DNA from 2 places in the Streptomyces sp. NPDC015345 genome. Region 2 is predicted to be linked to the other one. Evidence: predicted binding sites of a transcription regulator. Region 2 holds the regulator's gene; the other holds the start of a gene.

Region 1 (6,575 bases), on a different contig from region 2:
GACGGTGATGAAGCGCAGCTCGGTCTGGGTCTTCATGGCCACCAGGAGCAGGCCCGTGGTGATGAAGACGGAGACGACCACGAGGGCCCCGAGCTTCGTCTTGATGGAGAACGGCCGCAGCCCCTGAAAAGACCCGAAAGGCCCGCTCATGGCAGGACCGGCCTCACGGCGTCGGGGTCTCTAGGGCGTAGCCCACGCCGTGCACCGTCCGGATCCGCTCGGCGCCGATCTTGCGGCGCAGCGCCTTGATGTGGCTGTCGACGGTGCGGGTGCCGGAGGCGTCGGCCCAGTCCCAGACCTCGGCGAGCAGCTGCTCGCGGGAGAGGACGGCGCGCGGGGTGTTGGCCAGGCAGACCAGCAGGTCGAACTCGGTGGGCGTCAGATGGACGTCCTCGCTGCGCACGCGCACACGCCGCTGGGCGTGGTCGATCTCCAGTTCGCCCAGGCGCAGGATGCCGCTGCGGGGCGTGGTCGCGGCGAGCGCGGCCCGCTCGACCCTGCGGAGCAGGACGTGCACGCGGGCCGCGAGCTCCCGCATGGAGAACGGTTTGGTCATGTAGTCGTCGGCGCCCACGCCGAGTCCGACCAGCATGTCCGTCTCGTCGTCACGTGCGGTGAGCATGAGGACCGGGACGGGCCGCTGGGCCTGGACCCGGCGGCACACCTCCAGGCCGTCGAAGCCCGGCAGCATGATGTCGAGGATGAGCAGGTCGGGCTGCCAGGCCTGGGCCGTGTCGACCGCCGAAGGGCCGTCCCCGGCCGTTTGCACAACAAAACCCTCGGCACGCAGCCGGGCGGCGATGGCGTCGACGATCGTCGGGTCGTCCTCGACCACCAGGACCCGGCGCTGGGCGCCGGGTGTCGCCGCCGTCGCGCCGTTGTGGGAGGTGTGTGTCTGCTCCATCGCCCGCCCCTGACACTGATCGCTTGTGTTCGGTCAGCAGGGTACGGGTCGCGAAGGCACCTCGGCTACGCAGCCCTTACGCCGAGATGCACGACGTCGGGGACGCCTCGGGCAACGGCGATCTCTTCGGTGCGTACCTGATGGAATCCGGCATTCCGTAGAGCGTCGTCGAAAGCGGACGAGGGCTTGGCGGACCACACGGCGAGCACTCCGCCGGGGGTGAGACGGGCTTTGCAGGCGGCCAGACCGGCAGGTGAGTAAAGGGAGTTGTTGCCCTCCGTCACCGTCCAGTCGGGTCCGTTGTCGATGTCCAGACAGAGTGCGTCGTACGTCTCCGGGGTGCCGGAGAGCGGTTCCGCCGCACCGTTGATGTAGGTGACGAGGTCGGTGTGAAGAATTCGCGTACGCGGATCCGCGAGCGCGGCGGCGGACAGCTCGGCGAGCGGTCCCGACCGGTGCCAGTCGATGATGGCGGCCTCGCGCTCGACCACGGTGATGCGGCCCCAGCGGGGGTCGGCGGCGGCGTGCGCGAGGGAGAAGCCGACGCCGAGGCCGCCGATCAGCACGGCGGGTTCCGGACGGCCGTCGAGAAAGTCCCGCGCCGCGTCGACGAGCAGCCGCTCGGAGCGGCCGTCGGAGGTGTCCATCAGGAAGCAGCCGTTGGCGATGATCTGGAGCAGCTCACCGTGGCGCCGCAGTACTACCTCGCCGTACGGGCCCTCGCGCCGGTCGAGGACGACGGGGGCGGTGGTGTGGGTGCGCATGGGCACAGCGTAGAAGCGGCGGGGCGGGGCGCGGGCGGCTTTTCGGCGGCTCGGGAGGCCGCCGGTGACGCGGAAGTGACCCCTGAGGTTGCTGTGAATCGCGTCCCACGTGGCGCCGGTCAATGGACAGCACTCGAAAAATGGGCAGAGGGTAGGGCGGGACGGAAGGAGCGCCTCACCCGTGAACCAGAGCGTCGAGCCCCTGGGCACCGCCGGCACCACCGGCACCACCGACGTCGCCCGCGCGCCGGGGGACCGGGAGCCGCCCGCCCTGAACGCGATCCCCCGGCAACCGGACCCGCACCCCCGGGCCGCGGCCGGGCCCGCTGTCACCGCCTCCCCGCCCGCTGCCAAGGCCTCCCCGCCTGCTGCCAAGGCCGCCGCGCCGATTGTCGGCGGGCCTGTGCCCTCTGTCACCGCCGCCGCGGCCACCGCGTCGGTCGGCGTGCCCGCCGTCACACGCCCCCGGCCGCGCCTCTGGCGGCTGATGCCCGGCCCGCGTCGTACGCCCTTCACCTTCGGGTACGCGCTCGTTCTCACCGCCACCTCGTTGCTCGGGCGCTACGCCGACCCGGAGCTGGTCGACGCGTTGCTGCGCGGCTCGAGCACTGATGTCGCCCACCTCGCGCACAACCCCCTCCTGGTCCTGGTCGCCAGCGCCCTGTGGATCGCGGGCGGCATCACCTCGCCGTACGCCATCGCCTTCCTGCTGGTCCTCACCGCGCTGGAGCGCCGCATCGGCGGCCTGCGCACGGCCGGGGTCTTCCTCCTCGGGCACGTCGTCGCCACCCTCGCGACGGAGGTCCCGGTCGGTCTGTCCGTCCTCGCGGGCCATCTGCCGGGCAGCTCGCTGCACCGCCTCGACTACGGGATCAGCTTCGGCGTGGCCGCCAGCGTCGGCGCCCTCGCGGGACTGCTCACGCCGTGGCTGCGGTGGGCCGTCCTCGCCGGCTTCGGCTGGATGCTCGTGGAGGACCTGATCGCGTTCACCGACCCCATGACGGACTGGGGGCACCTGCTCGCGCTCGCGGTCGGCGTCTGCACCTGGCCCCTGCTCAGGCGCGGCCGTCCGTTCCTGACTCCCGCGCGGCCGGCCCCGCGCCGCCGCTGAGCCCGGCGGGCACCGCCTCCAGTACGGAAGGCCACGCCGCCGTCGGCACGATCCGGGCCAGCGTGAACCCCGCCGCCGAGAGCAGCGCGGTGAACTCGGCCTCCGTCCGCTCCCGGCCGTCCACGATCGCCGCCATGGCGACGTCCAGCGTCTTGCCGGGGTGCGGATCGTTGCCCTCGGGCAGCACCGCTTCGACGATCAGGAGGCGGGCGCCGGGCGCCATCGCCGCCCGGCAGTTGCGCAGGATCCGCAGACAGGCGTCGTCCGGCCAGTCGTGCAGGACGTGCTTGAGGACGTAGAGGTCACCGCCCTTGGGGACCTCGGTGAAGAAGTCCCCGGACTCGGCGCTCCAGCGGCCCCGCACGGCCTCGTCCCCGCTCAGCAGGTGCGTGCTGATCGCCGGGGTCTGGTCGAAGAGGACCCCGGTCAGGCCGGGCCGCCCGCGCAGCAGCGTCCTCAGGAGGTTGCCGCGCCCGCCGCCGACGTCCACCACCGTGCCCTGCTCGGGAAAGGGGTACGTCCCGGCGACCGCCGCGTCGATCGGCCCCGAGAGCGACGTCATGCCGGCGTCGAACAGCTCCCGCAGCCGCGGGTCCCCGGCCAGATACGCGAAGAACGGCTGCCCGAAGGTCCGCTCGAAGGACGGCCCCTCCTTGCGCACCGTCTCCTCCAGGCCCGCCGAAGTCCGCTGGAACGCCTCGTCGGTCAGCATCACGACCGCCGCGTGCTGCGAGTGCGGCACGTCCGTGCGCAGCGGTTCCGCGAGCGGCGTGAGGTGGAAGGCGCCCGCCTCGTCCTCGCGGAAGACGTCACGCGTGGCGAGATAGCGCAGGACGCGGCGCAGATGCCCGGCGTGGGTCTCGGTCAGCCCCGCCAGCTCCTCGGCGGTGCGCGGCCCGGCCGCCAGGTGGTCGGCGACGCGGCAGCGGGCCGCCGTACGCAGCGCGGCGGAGAACAGGTGCCCGAGCGCGTGCTCCATGAGCTGCCCGGTGAGGTCGGGTGTGTCCACCGTGGATCTCCTCCGTGAGTGTCGGAAGCCTCCACGGTCCCGAGGGAACGCCGGTCCGTACAGAGGGCGATCCGGGCGGGGGCGCTGGGTGGCGCCCTGATCGCTGAGAGCGAACAACGCTTGGGGAACATTGTGGCGCTCATGAGCATTGAGTCGGTACAGCTCAACTTGAATGCCGAAAGGGAGATCATGGCTACTGAGTCCACCTCGTACAGCTCGAACACAACGCTCACTCTGCCTGTGCTGCCGCTCGACGACGAGGTGGTCCTGCCCGGCATGGTGGTCCCGTTCGACCTCTCCGACGCCGAGGTGCGCGCCGCGGTGGAGGCCGCCCAGGCCGCGGCCCGCTCCGAGGGCGACAGCAAGCCGAAGGTGCTGCTTGTTCCGCGCATCGACGGCACGTACGCCGCGACGGGCGTCCTCGGCACCGTCGAGCAGGTCGGACGGCTCTCCGACGGCGACCCCGGCGCCCTCATCCGGGGCCGGAGCCGCGTGCGCATCGGCGCCGGTACGACCGGGCCCGGCGGCGCCCTGTGGGTCGAGGGCCAGAAGCTCGACGACTCCGTCCCCGAACCCCTCCCCGGCGCCGTCACCGAGCTGGTCAAGGAGTACAAGGCGCTCGCCACCAGCTGGCTGAAGAAGCGCGGCGCCTGGCAGGTCGTCGACCGTGTCACGCAGATCGACGATGTCTCCGCGCTCGCCGACAACTCCGGCTACTCACCCTTCCTCACCGTCCAGCAGAAGATCGAACTCCTGGAGACCGAGGACGCCGTCGCCCGCCTCAAGCTCGCCACCGCCCAGCTGCGCGAGCACCTCGCCGAGCAGGACGTCGCCGAGACGATCGCCAAGGACGTCCAGGAGGGCGTCGACAAGCAGCAGCGCGAATTCCTGCTGCGGCGCCAGCTGGACGCCGTACGCAAGGAGCTGCGCGAGCTCAACGGCGACAGCAAGGACTCGGCCGAGGAGTCCGACGACTACCGGGCCCGCGTCGAGGCCGCCGACCTGCCCGAGAAGGTCCGCGAGGCCGCTCTCAAGGAGGTCGACAAGCTGGAGCGCGCCAGCGACCAGTCGCCCGAGGGCTCGTGGATCAGGACGTGGCTCGACACCGTCCTGGAACTGCCCTGGAACGAGCGCACCGAGGACGCGTACGACATCAAGGGCGCCCAGGAGATCCTCGACGCCGAGCACGCCGGGCTCCAGGACGTGAAGGAGCGCATCACCGAGTACCTGGCGGTGCGCAAGCGCCGCGCCGACCGCGGCCTCGGGGTCGTCGGCGGGCGCCGCGGCGGCGCCGTGCTGGCCCTCGTCGGTCCGCCCGGCGTCGGCAAGACCTCGCTCGGCGAGTCCGTCGCGCACGCCATGGGCCGCAAGTTCGTGCGGGTCGCGCTCGGCGGCGTACGCGACGAGGCGGAGATCCGCGGCCACCGCCGTACGTACGTGGGCGCGCTGCCCGGCCGGATCGTGCGGGCCGTCAAGGAGGCCGGATCCATGAACCCGGTCGTGCTCCTCGACGAGATCGACAAGGTGGGCTCGGACTTCCGGGGCGACCCGGCCGCCGCCCTCCTCGAAGTCCTCGACCCGGCGCAGAACCACACCTTCCGGGACCACTACCTGGAGGTGGAGCTGGACCTGAGCGACGTCGTCTTCCTGGCGACGGCCAACGTCCTCGAAGCCATCCCGGAGGCCCTGCTCGACCGCATGGAGCTGGTCCGTCTCGACGGCTACACCGAGGACGAGAAGATCGTCATCGCCCGCGACCACCTGCTCCCGCGCCAGCTGGACCGGGCGGGCCTGGAGAAGGATGAGGTGACCCTCGACGAGAGCGCGCTGCGCAAGCTGGCGGGGGAGTACACGCGCGAAGCGGGCGTACGCAACCTGGAGCGCTCGGTGGCGCGGCTGCTGCGCAAGGTGGCGGCCCAGCACGAACTGGGCGAGCGCGAGCTGCCCTTCACCGTCACGGACGAGGATCTGCGCGACCTGATCGGGCGGCCGCACCACGTGCCCGAGTCCGCCCAGGACCCGGCCGAGCGCCGCACGGCGGTGCCGGGTGTGGCCACCGGGCTCGCGGTCACCGGGGCGGGTGGCGACGTGCTGTTCGTGGAGGCGTCCCTCGCCGACCCGGAGACCGGGGCCTCGGGGCTCACGCTCACCGGCCAGCTCGGCGACGTGATGAAGGAGTCGGCGCAGATCGCGCTGAGCTTCCTGCGCTCGCACGGAGCCGAACTGGAGCTGCCGGTCGCCGACCTGAAGGACCGGGGCGTGCACATCCACTTCCCGGCGGGCGCGGTGCCGAAGGACGGGCCGAGCGCGGGCGTCACGATGACGACGGCCCTCGCCTCGCTGCTCAGCGGCCGGCTGGTCCGCACCGACGTGGCCATGACCGGTGAGGTCTCGCTCACCGGCCGGGTGCTGCCGATCGGCGGCGTCAAGCAGAAGCTGCTGGCCGCGCACCGCGCCGGCATCACCACGGTGATCATCCCGAAGCGGAACGAGCCGGACCTCGACGACGTCCCGGCCGAGGTCCTGGAGAAGCTCGACGTGCACGCGGTGACCGATGTGCGCCAGGTGCTCGAACTGGCCCTCACCGAAGCCACGGTGGGCGAGGTGAAGGTGCCGGTCGCGGCGTAGCGCGGGGGAACGGCGGCCGTCCCGGTCCACGGGGCGGCCGCCGTTCGCGTGCCCGGGCATGGGCTTTCGTGGGCTCAGCCGTTGGCGAGCGCCTGGACCCTGTCGTAGGCGCCGTTGAACTTGTTGTGGTCACCGACCGTCGGCCCGGAGGAGGTGTAC
Region 2 (6,575 bases):
GCCACAGGGTCGATGCATCATGTTCCTGCACGTTCAGGACCCTGGGGGGTGGAGATTTGCTCACAAGAGACGCCAAACCGACACATCCTCACCCCGCGACCCCACTTTGTGACGAGGGTGCGAGGCTTTACGCCAGCGCACTGAGCAACGGCCGTCTGGCACGGTCCGAGGCCGAGAACGCGCCCTGCCTCCTGGAGTCGAGCCTGTTGCGCCCGGACCCGGACGACGGCGCCTGGTTCCGCCCGATCTCCCCGTCCGCCGCGCTCGCCCAGCGGATCAACCCCATCGAACGGGAGATTCAGGACCGGCGGCGACTCGCCGTGCAGCTCACCGACCTCTTCGAGCCATTTATGGCCATCACGGCCCGGACCGAGCCGACAGCGCACTCGATCACCGTGCTGGAGGACGTCGAGCACATCGACGCCGCGATCGAACGAGCCACGTCCGAATGCCGCTTCGAGATACTCACCGCCCAGCCGGGCGGCGGCCGCAGCGAGGACTCCCTCACCGTGGCGCTACAGCGCGGCCAGACCGTACTCGAACGCGGCATCACCATGCGCACTCTCTACCAGCACACCGTCCGGCACAGTCAGGGCACTCTCGCGTACGCGGCGCGCATGGCCAAGGGCAACGTGCACATCAGGACCCTGGAAGAGCTGATCGACCGACTGATGATCTTCGATCGCACGGTCGCGCTCATCCCCGCCAGGGAGGACCGCCAAGTCGCCCTGGAACTGCGCCATCCCGGCATCGTCGAGTACCTCGCCAAGGTTTTCGAGCACCAGTGGAGCAGAGCGACGCCGCTGCTCGACGAGGTGCCGTACGCACCCTCCACCGACGGAATCACCGGCGTCCAGCGCTCCATCGCCAGGCTCCTCATCGAGGGCCACGTCGACGAGGCCATCGCGCGCCGCCTCGGCATGAACGTCCGCACCTGCCGTGCCCACATCGCCAAGATCGCCGCCGCCCTCGGCAGCGGCAGCCGCGCCCAGCTCGGCTACCTCATCGCCCAGTCGGGAATCCTCGACAAGGAGCGCCCCCAGTAGCCCTCGAGGCAACCCCGGGGCGTCTCTGTACGGAAGTGGACACTTCAATCAGAGCCCCGCACTCCTCCCCCGCGTCCTCTGCATAGAATCGCGGCGCTTCAACCGAGCGGGAGGGAGCACATATGAACACGGAGCACGTGCCACAGGGAGTGGAGGAACTCCGCGAGACAGGTTCAGCCGCACACCCGCGCGCCCTCCGCACCGGCCGGATCCCCACCGCCCCCGCCATCACCGTCCTCGACGGCCTCGACCGGATCAACGCGGCCATCGACCGCGCCATGGACGACGTCACGGAGGAGTTCCTCGCCATCCAGCCCGGCGGCACCCGCCCGCCCGAGACCCTGGCCGAGGCCTTCCCGCGCGACCAGGCGGTCCTCAGCCGGGGCTGCCGGATGCGGACCCTCTACCAGCACACGACGCGCCATTCCCTGCCCGTGCTCGCCTACTTCGAGCAGCTCGACGGCGACGCCGAGGCCCGCACCCTGGACGAGGTCACCGACCGCCTCTTCGTCTTCGACCGGACCGTGGCCTTCATCCCGGCGAGCAAGGACCGCACCGTCGCCCTTGAGCTGCGCCACCCGGCCCTCGTGGAGTACTTCGCCACCACCTTCTGGCGGCTGTGGCGCCTGGCCACGCCCATGTGGCCGCAGGCCGCCCCGCAGGTCTCCGAGGGCGGCATCACCCCGCGTCAGCGCGCCATCGCGGGCCTGCTCGTCGAAGGCCTCACGGACGCCGAGATCGCCGACCGCCTCGGCATGAACATCCGCACGGCCCGCGTCCACATCGCCAAGCTCGCCGCCACCCTGGGCAGCGAGAGCCGGGCCCAACTCGGCTTCCTCATCGGGCAGTCGGGCATCCTCGACCGGGAGCAGTGACAGGCACGGCCGGCCGGCGCCTCACCCGTCGGCCCCCGCCCCGGTCCACTCCCTCAGCAACGCCTCCCGCTCCGCCGTCCTCGGCGTCCCCCCTTCCCGGCCGCGCCCCCACTCCGCCATCGCCGCCAGTGTCGTCAGGAGGGTGCCCGCGCCCTGGGTGAGGCGGGCGAGGAGGTCGCGCGAGAGGTCGTACTCCGTGGCGGAGTAGCCCGTCGCCGCGGCGGTGTAAGCGGTCAGTTCATGCTCGGCGCCCCGCGCGTCGGCGAGCCGCACCGTCACCGTCGGCGCCGTGTCGCCACCGCCGAGGCCGACCGTCAGGGCCATGTCCACCAGGGCGCCCACCTGCCGCTTCAGCGTCCTCACGGGGGCGCCGTCGACCGCCAGGGCGTGTACGTCCTCCCAGGGCCACATCCCTGACTGCTTGTCACCGAGGGCCAGTACGCCCTCCGGGGTCAGGCGCACGCCGGCCGCCAGACCGGACGGTTTCGCGCCCACGTACACATCGCCCTCGGCGATCCAGAACAGCCCCACCATGGCCATGGCATCCCACTTCCCTCAAGTCGCCCACCGCAACGCGCGAAGGGGCCGGGAGGTTCCCCTCCCGGCCCCGCGTACGCCATGAGTCGGCGTCATGAGTCGTGCGTCATGAATGAGGGCGGTCGCTACTGCTCCGTCGTTCTCTTCGGCCGCCAGACCACCAGCGCGCTCGCCTGCTGCACGTCCTGGTACGGGACGAGGTCGCGACGGTACGAGGCGTGCACCGCCGCTTCCCGCTGCTGCATGGCGGCGGCCGCTCCCTCCACGGCCGCGGAGAGCTCCGCGACCCGCGACTGGAGCGCCGCGACCTGGTTCTCCAGCTCGATGATGCGCTTGATGCCGGCGAGGTTGATGCCCTCCTCCTGCGACAACTGCTGCACGGTGCGCAGCAGTTCGATGTCGCGCGCGGAGTAGCGGCGGCCCCGGCCCGCGGTGCGGTCCGGGGAGACCAGGCCCAAGCGGTCGTACTGGCGCAGGGTCTGCGGGTGGAGGCCGCTCAGCTGGGCGGCCACCGAGATGACGTACACCGGCGTATCGTCGGTGAGTTGATACGGATTGCGACGACGGCCGACCCTATCCATGGGTCACGCTCCCTTCGCGGCCTGGAACAGTTCTGCCCGCGGGTCGACGCCCGCAGTCGCCTTGCGGTAGGACTCCAGTGCTTCCTTCGCCGGGTCCGACAGGGAGGTCGGGACCGACACCTCCACCGTCACCAGCAGGTCGCCCCGCGTACCGTCCTTGCGGACGGCGCCCTTGCCGCGGGCCCGCATGGTGCGGCCGTTGGGCGTGCCCGGCGGCAGCTTCAGGGTGACGGGAGGCCCGCCCAGCGTCGGGACCTTGACCTCACCGCCGAGCACCGCCTCGGGGTACGTCACCGGCACCGTGACCGTGAGGTTGTCGCCCTTGCGGCCGAAGACCGGGTGGGCGTCGACGTGCACGACCACGTACAGGTCGCCGGCCGGACCGCCCCGCTCACCGGGGGCGCCCTTGCCGCGGAGCCTGATCCGCTGGCCGTCGCTGACCCCCGCCGGGATCCGCACCTGCATGGTGCGGGACGACTTCGCGCGCCCCGAGCCGTGGCAGACCTCGCACGGGTCCTGGGCGATCAGGCCCCGGCCCTTGCAGTCCACGCACGGATCGGTCAGCGAGAAACCGCCGCCGCCGCCCCGTGAGACCTGTCCCGTGCCGACACAGGTCGGGCACACCCGCGGCGTGCCGTTCTTGTCGCCGGTGCCGGAACAGGCCTTGCAGGCGGCCTGGGAGGACATGCGCAACGGCACCGTCGCGCCGTCCACCGCCTCCGTGAAGCTCAGCGTGACCTCGGACTCGATGTCCTGGCCGCGCCTCGGCTGCGTACGCGTGCCTGTACCGGCACCCGCGCCGCCGCGGTTGAACAGGCCCCCGAAGACGTCACCGAGACCGCCCCCGAAGCCGCCGCCGGCCGCTCCGCCCCCGCCCTGGGCGCCTCCGAAGAGGTCGCCCAGGTCGAAGTTGAACGAACTGCCGCCGGCTCCGGGACCCGACCGGAATCCGCCGTTGCCGAAGAGAGCACGCGCTTCGTCGTACTCCTTGCGCTTCTTGGGGTCACCGAGGATGTCGTTCGCCTCGGAGATCTCCTTGAAGCGCTCCTCCGCCTTGGCGTTGCCCTTGTTGGCGTCCGGGTGGTTCTCGCGGGCGAGCTTCCGGTACGCCTTCTTGATCTCGGCTTCGGTGGCGTCCTTGGGGACGCCGAGGACCTTGTAGTAGTCCTTCTCGATGAAGTCCTTGGTGCTCATCCCCGACGTCCCTCCTTCCTACGTACGACAGATGCGTTGCTGACGTCAGCCCTCGTCCGGGCCACCGGTCTCCTTGTCCTTCGCCTCATCGGCGGAGGGGGAGTCGGCCTCGGCCGAGGACTCGTCGCCCTTGACCGTCTGCGCGCCGGGCTGCGGTTCGGCGACGGCCACCCGCGCGGGGCGGATGGTGCGCTCGCCGATGCGATACCCCGGCTGCAGGATCGCGACGCACGTCGTCTCGGTGACGTCCGGTGCGTAGCTGTGCATCAGGGCCTCGTGGATCGTCGGGTCGAAGGGCTCGCCCTCCTTGCCGAACTGCTGGAGGCCCATCTTGGCGACGACGGTCTCCAGCGCCTCGGCCACCGACTTGAAGCCGCCGACCAGTTCGCCGTGTTCACGGGCGCGGCCGATGTCGTCGAGGGTCGGGAGGAGCTCGGAGAGGAGGTTCGCCGAGGCGATCTCCTTCACCGTCACCTTGTCCCGCTCCACCCGGCGGCGGTAGTTCTGGTACTCGGCCTGCAGCCGCTGGAGGTCCGCCGTGCGCTCGCTGAGCGCGGTGCGCACCTGATCCAGCTGTGCGGTCAGGCCCACGTCCTGGGCGGACGTCTTGCTTTCCGCGTCCCCGGCCGGGGCCGCCGGGCCCTCCTCGGAGGAGGGCTCGGCGGCCTTCGGCGCCGCGTCGTCAGGGGTGGCGCCAGAGGGGACGTCAGGCTTCTCGGCGCTCTCGCCGAAACCCGGGGTCTCCTCGGTCATCAGACAGCGCCGCCCTTCGCGTCACCGGGCTTCTCGTCGTCGACGATCTCGGCGTCGACGACTCCGTCGTCCTCCTTGGCCTGGTCGGCGCCGGGGGCCGCGCCCTCGGCACCGGCCGCCTGCGCGCCCTGGGCGTCGGCGTACATGGCCTGGCCCAGCTTCTGCGAGACGGCGGCGACCTTCTCGGTGGCGGTGCGGATCTCGGCCGTGTCCTCGCCCTTGAGCTTCTCCTTCAGCTCATTGACGGCTTCCTCGACCTCGGTCTTGACCTCGCCCGGGACCTTGTCCTCGTTGTCCTTGAGGAACTTCTCCGTCTGGTAGACGAGCTGCTCGCCCTGGTTGCGGGACTCGGCGGCCTCGCGGCGCTTGTGGTCCTCGTCCGCGTACTGCTCGGCCTCCTGGCGCATGCGGTCGACCTCGTCCTTCGGCAGCGAGGAGCCGCCGGTGACGGTCATCTTCTGCTCCTTGCCCGTGCCGAGGTCCTTCGCGGTCACGTGCATGATGCCGTTGGCGTCGATGTCGAAGGAGACCTCGATCTGCGGGACACCGCGCGGGGCCGGCGGCAGGCCCGTCAGCTCGAACATGCCGAGCTTCTTGTTGTACGCCGCGATCTCGCGCTCGCCCTGGTAGACCTGGATCTGGACCGACGGCTGGTTGTCCTCGGCCGTCGTGAAGATCTCGGAGCGCTTGGTCGGGATGGTCGTGTTGCGCTCGATGAGCTTCGTCATGATGCCGCCCTTGGTCTCGATACCAAGCGACAGCGGGGTCACGTCGAGGAGCAGGACGTCCTTGACCTCACCCTTGAGGACACCGGCCTGGAGCGAGGCGCCGATGGCGACGACCTCGTCCGGGTTCACACCCTTGTTGGCGTCCTTGCCGCCGGTCAGCTCCTTGACGAGCTCGGCGACGGCCGGCATGCGGGTGGAGCCACCGACGAGAACGACGTGGTCGATCTCGGAGAGCTGGATGCCCGCGTCCTTGATGACGTTGTGGAACGGCGTCTTGCAGCGCTCCAGGAGGTCGGACGTGAGCTGCTGGAACTGGGCGCGCGTGAGCTTCTCGTCCAGGTGCAGCGGGCCCTCGGCGGAGGCCGTGATGTAGGGGAGGTTGATCGTGGTCTCCGTGGAGGAGGACAGCTCGATCTTGGCCTTCTCGGCCGCCTCGCGCAGGCGCTGGAGCGCCATCTTGTCCTTGGAGAGGTCCACGCCGTGGCCGTTGTTGAACTGCTTGACCAGGTAGTCGACGACGCGCTGGTCCCAGTCGTCACCACCGAGGTGGTTGTCGCCGTTCGTGGCCTTCACCTCGACGACGCCGTCGCCGATCTCAAGGAGCGAGACGTCGAAGGTGCCGCCACCGAGGTCGAAGACCAGAATGGTCTGGTCGTCCTTGTCCAGGCCGTAGGCCAGGGCGGCGGCGGTGGGCTCGTTGACGATGCGCAGGACGTTCAGACCCGCGATCTCACCGGCCTCCTTGGTCGCCTGGCGCTCCGAGTCGTTGAAGTACGCCGGGACGGTGATGACCGCGTCGGCGACCTTCTCGCCCAGGTAGGCCTCGGCGTCGCGCTTCAGCTTCTGGAGGATGAACGCGGA

The links. Region 2 encodes HspR, which represses chaperone genes until heat shock. Its sites were predicted from a motif close to TTGAGNNNNNNNNNCTCAA; they were not measured.
Region 1: a site for HspR is predicted at 3,937-3,955, ahead of lon (endopeptidase La). Genes of this name have one in related genera too.

What each region holds. Positions count from the first base shown of each region.
Region 1 covers NZ_JBIBTX010000003.1:200,092-206,666, reverse strand. Annotated here, with positions in the region: gene ACF062_RS13240 (cell wall metabolism sensor histidine kinase WalK) at 1-150, opposite strand, end outside; gene ACF062_RS13235 (response regulator transcription factor) at 164-904, opposite strand; gene ACF062_RS13230 (spermidine synthase) at 970-1,668, opposite strand; gene ACF062_RS13225 (rhomboid-like protein) at 1,850-2,779, shown strand; gene ACF062_RS13220 (methyltransferase) at 2,724-3,788, opposite strand; gene lon (endopeptidase La) at 3,978-6,416, shown strand; gene ACF062_RS13210 (lysozyme) at 6,491-6,575, opposite strand, start outside.
Region 2 covers NZ_JBIBTX010000005.1:294,246-300,820, forward strand. Annotated here, with positions in the region: gene ACF062_RS22630 (helix-turn-helix transcriptional regulator) at 57-1,046, shown strand; partial or broken gene ACF062_RS22635 (LuxR C-terminal-related transcriptional regulator) at 1,244-1,921, shown strand; gene ACF062_RS22640 (hypothetical protein) at 1,943-2,461, opposite strand; gene ACF062_RS22645 (heat shock protein transcriptional repressor HspR) at 2,584-3,039, opposite strand; gene dnaJ (molecular chaperone DnaJ) at 3,043-4,233, opposite strand; gene grpE (nucleotide exchange factor GrpE) at 4,279-4,986, opposite strand; gene dnaK (molecular chaperone DnaK) at 4,986-6,575, opposite strand, start outside.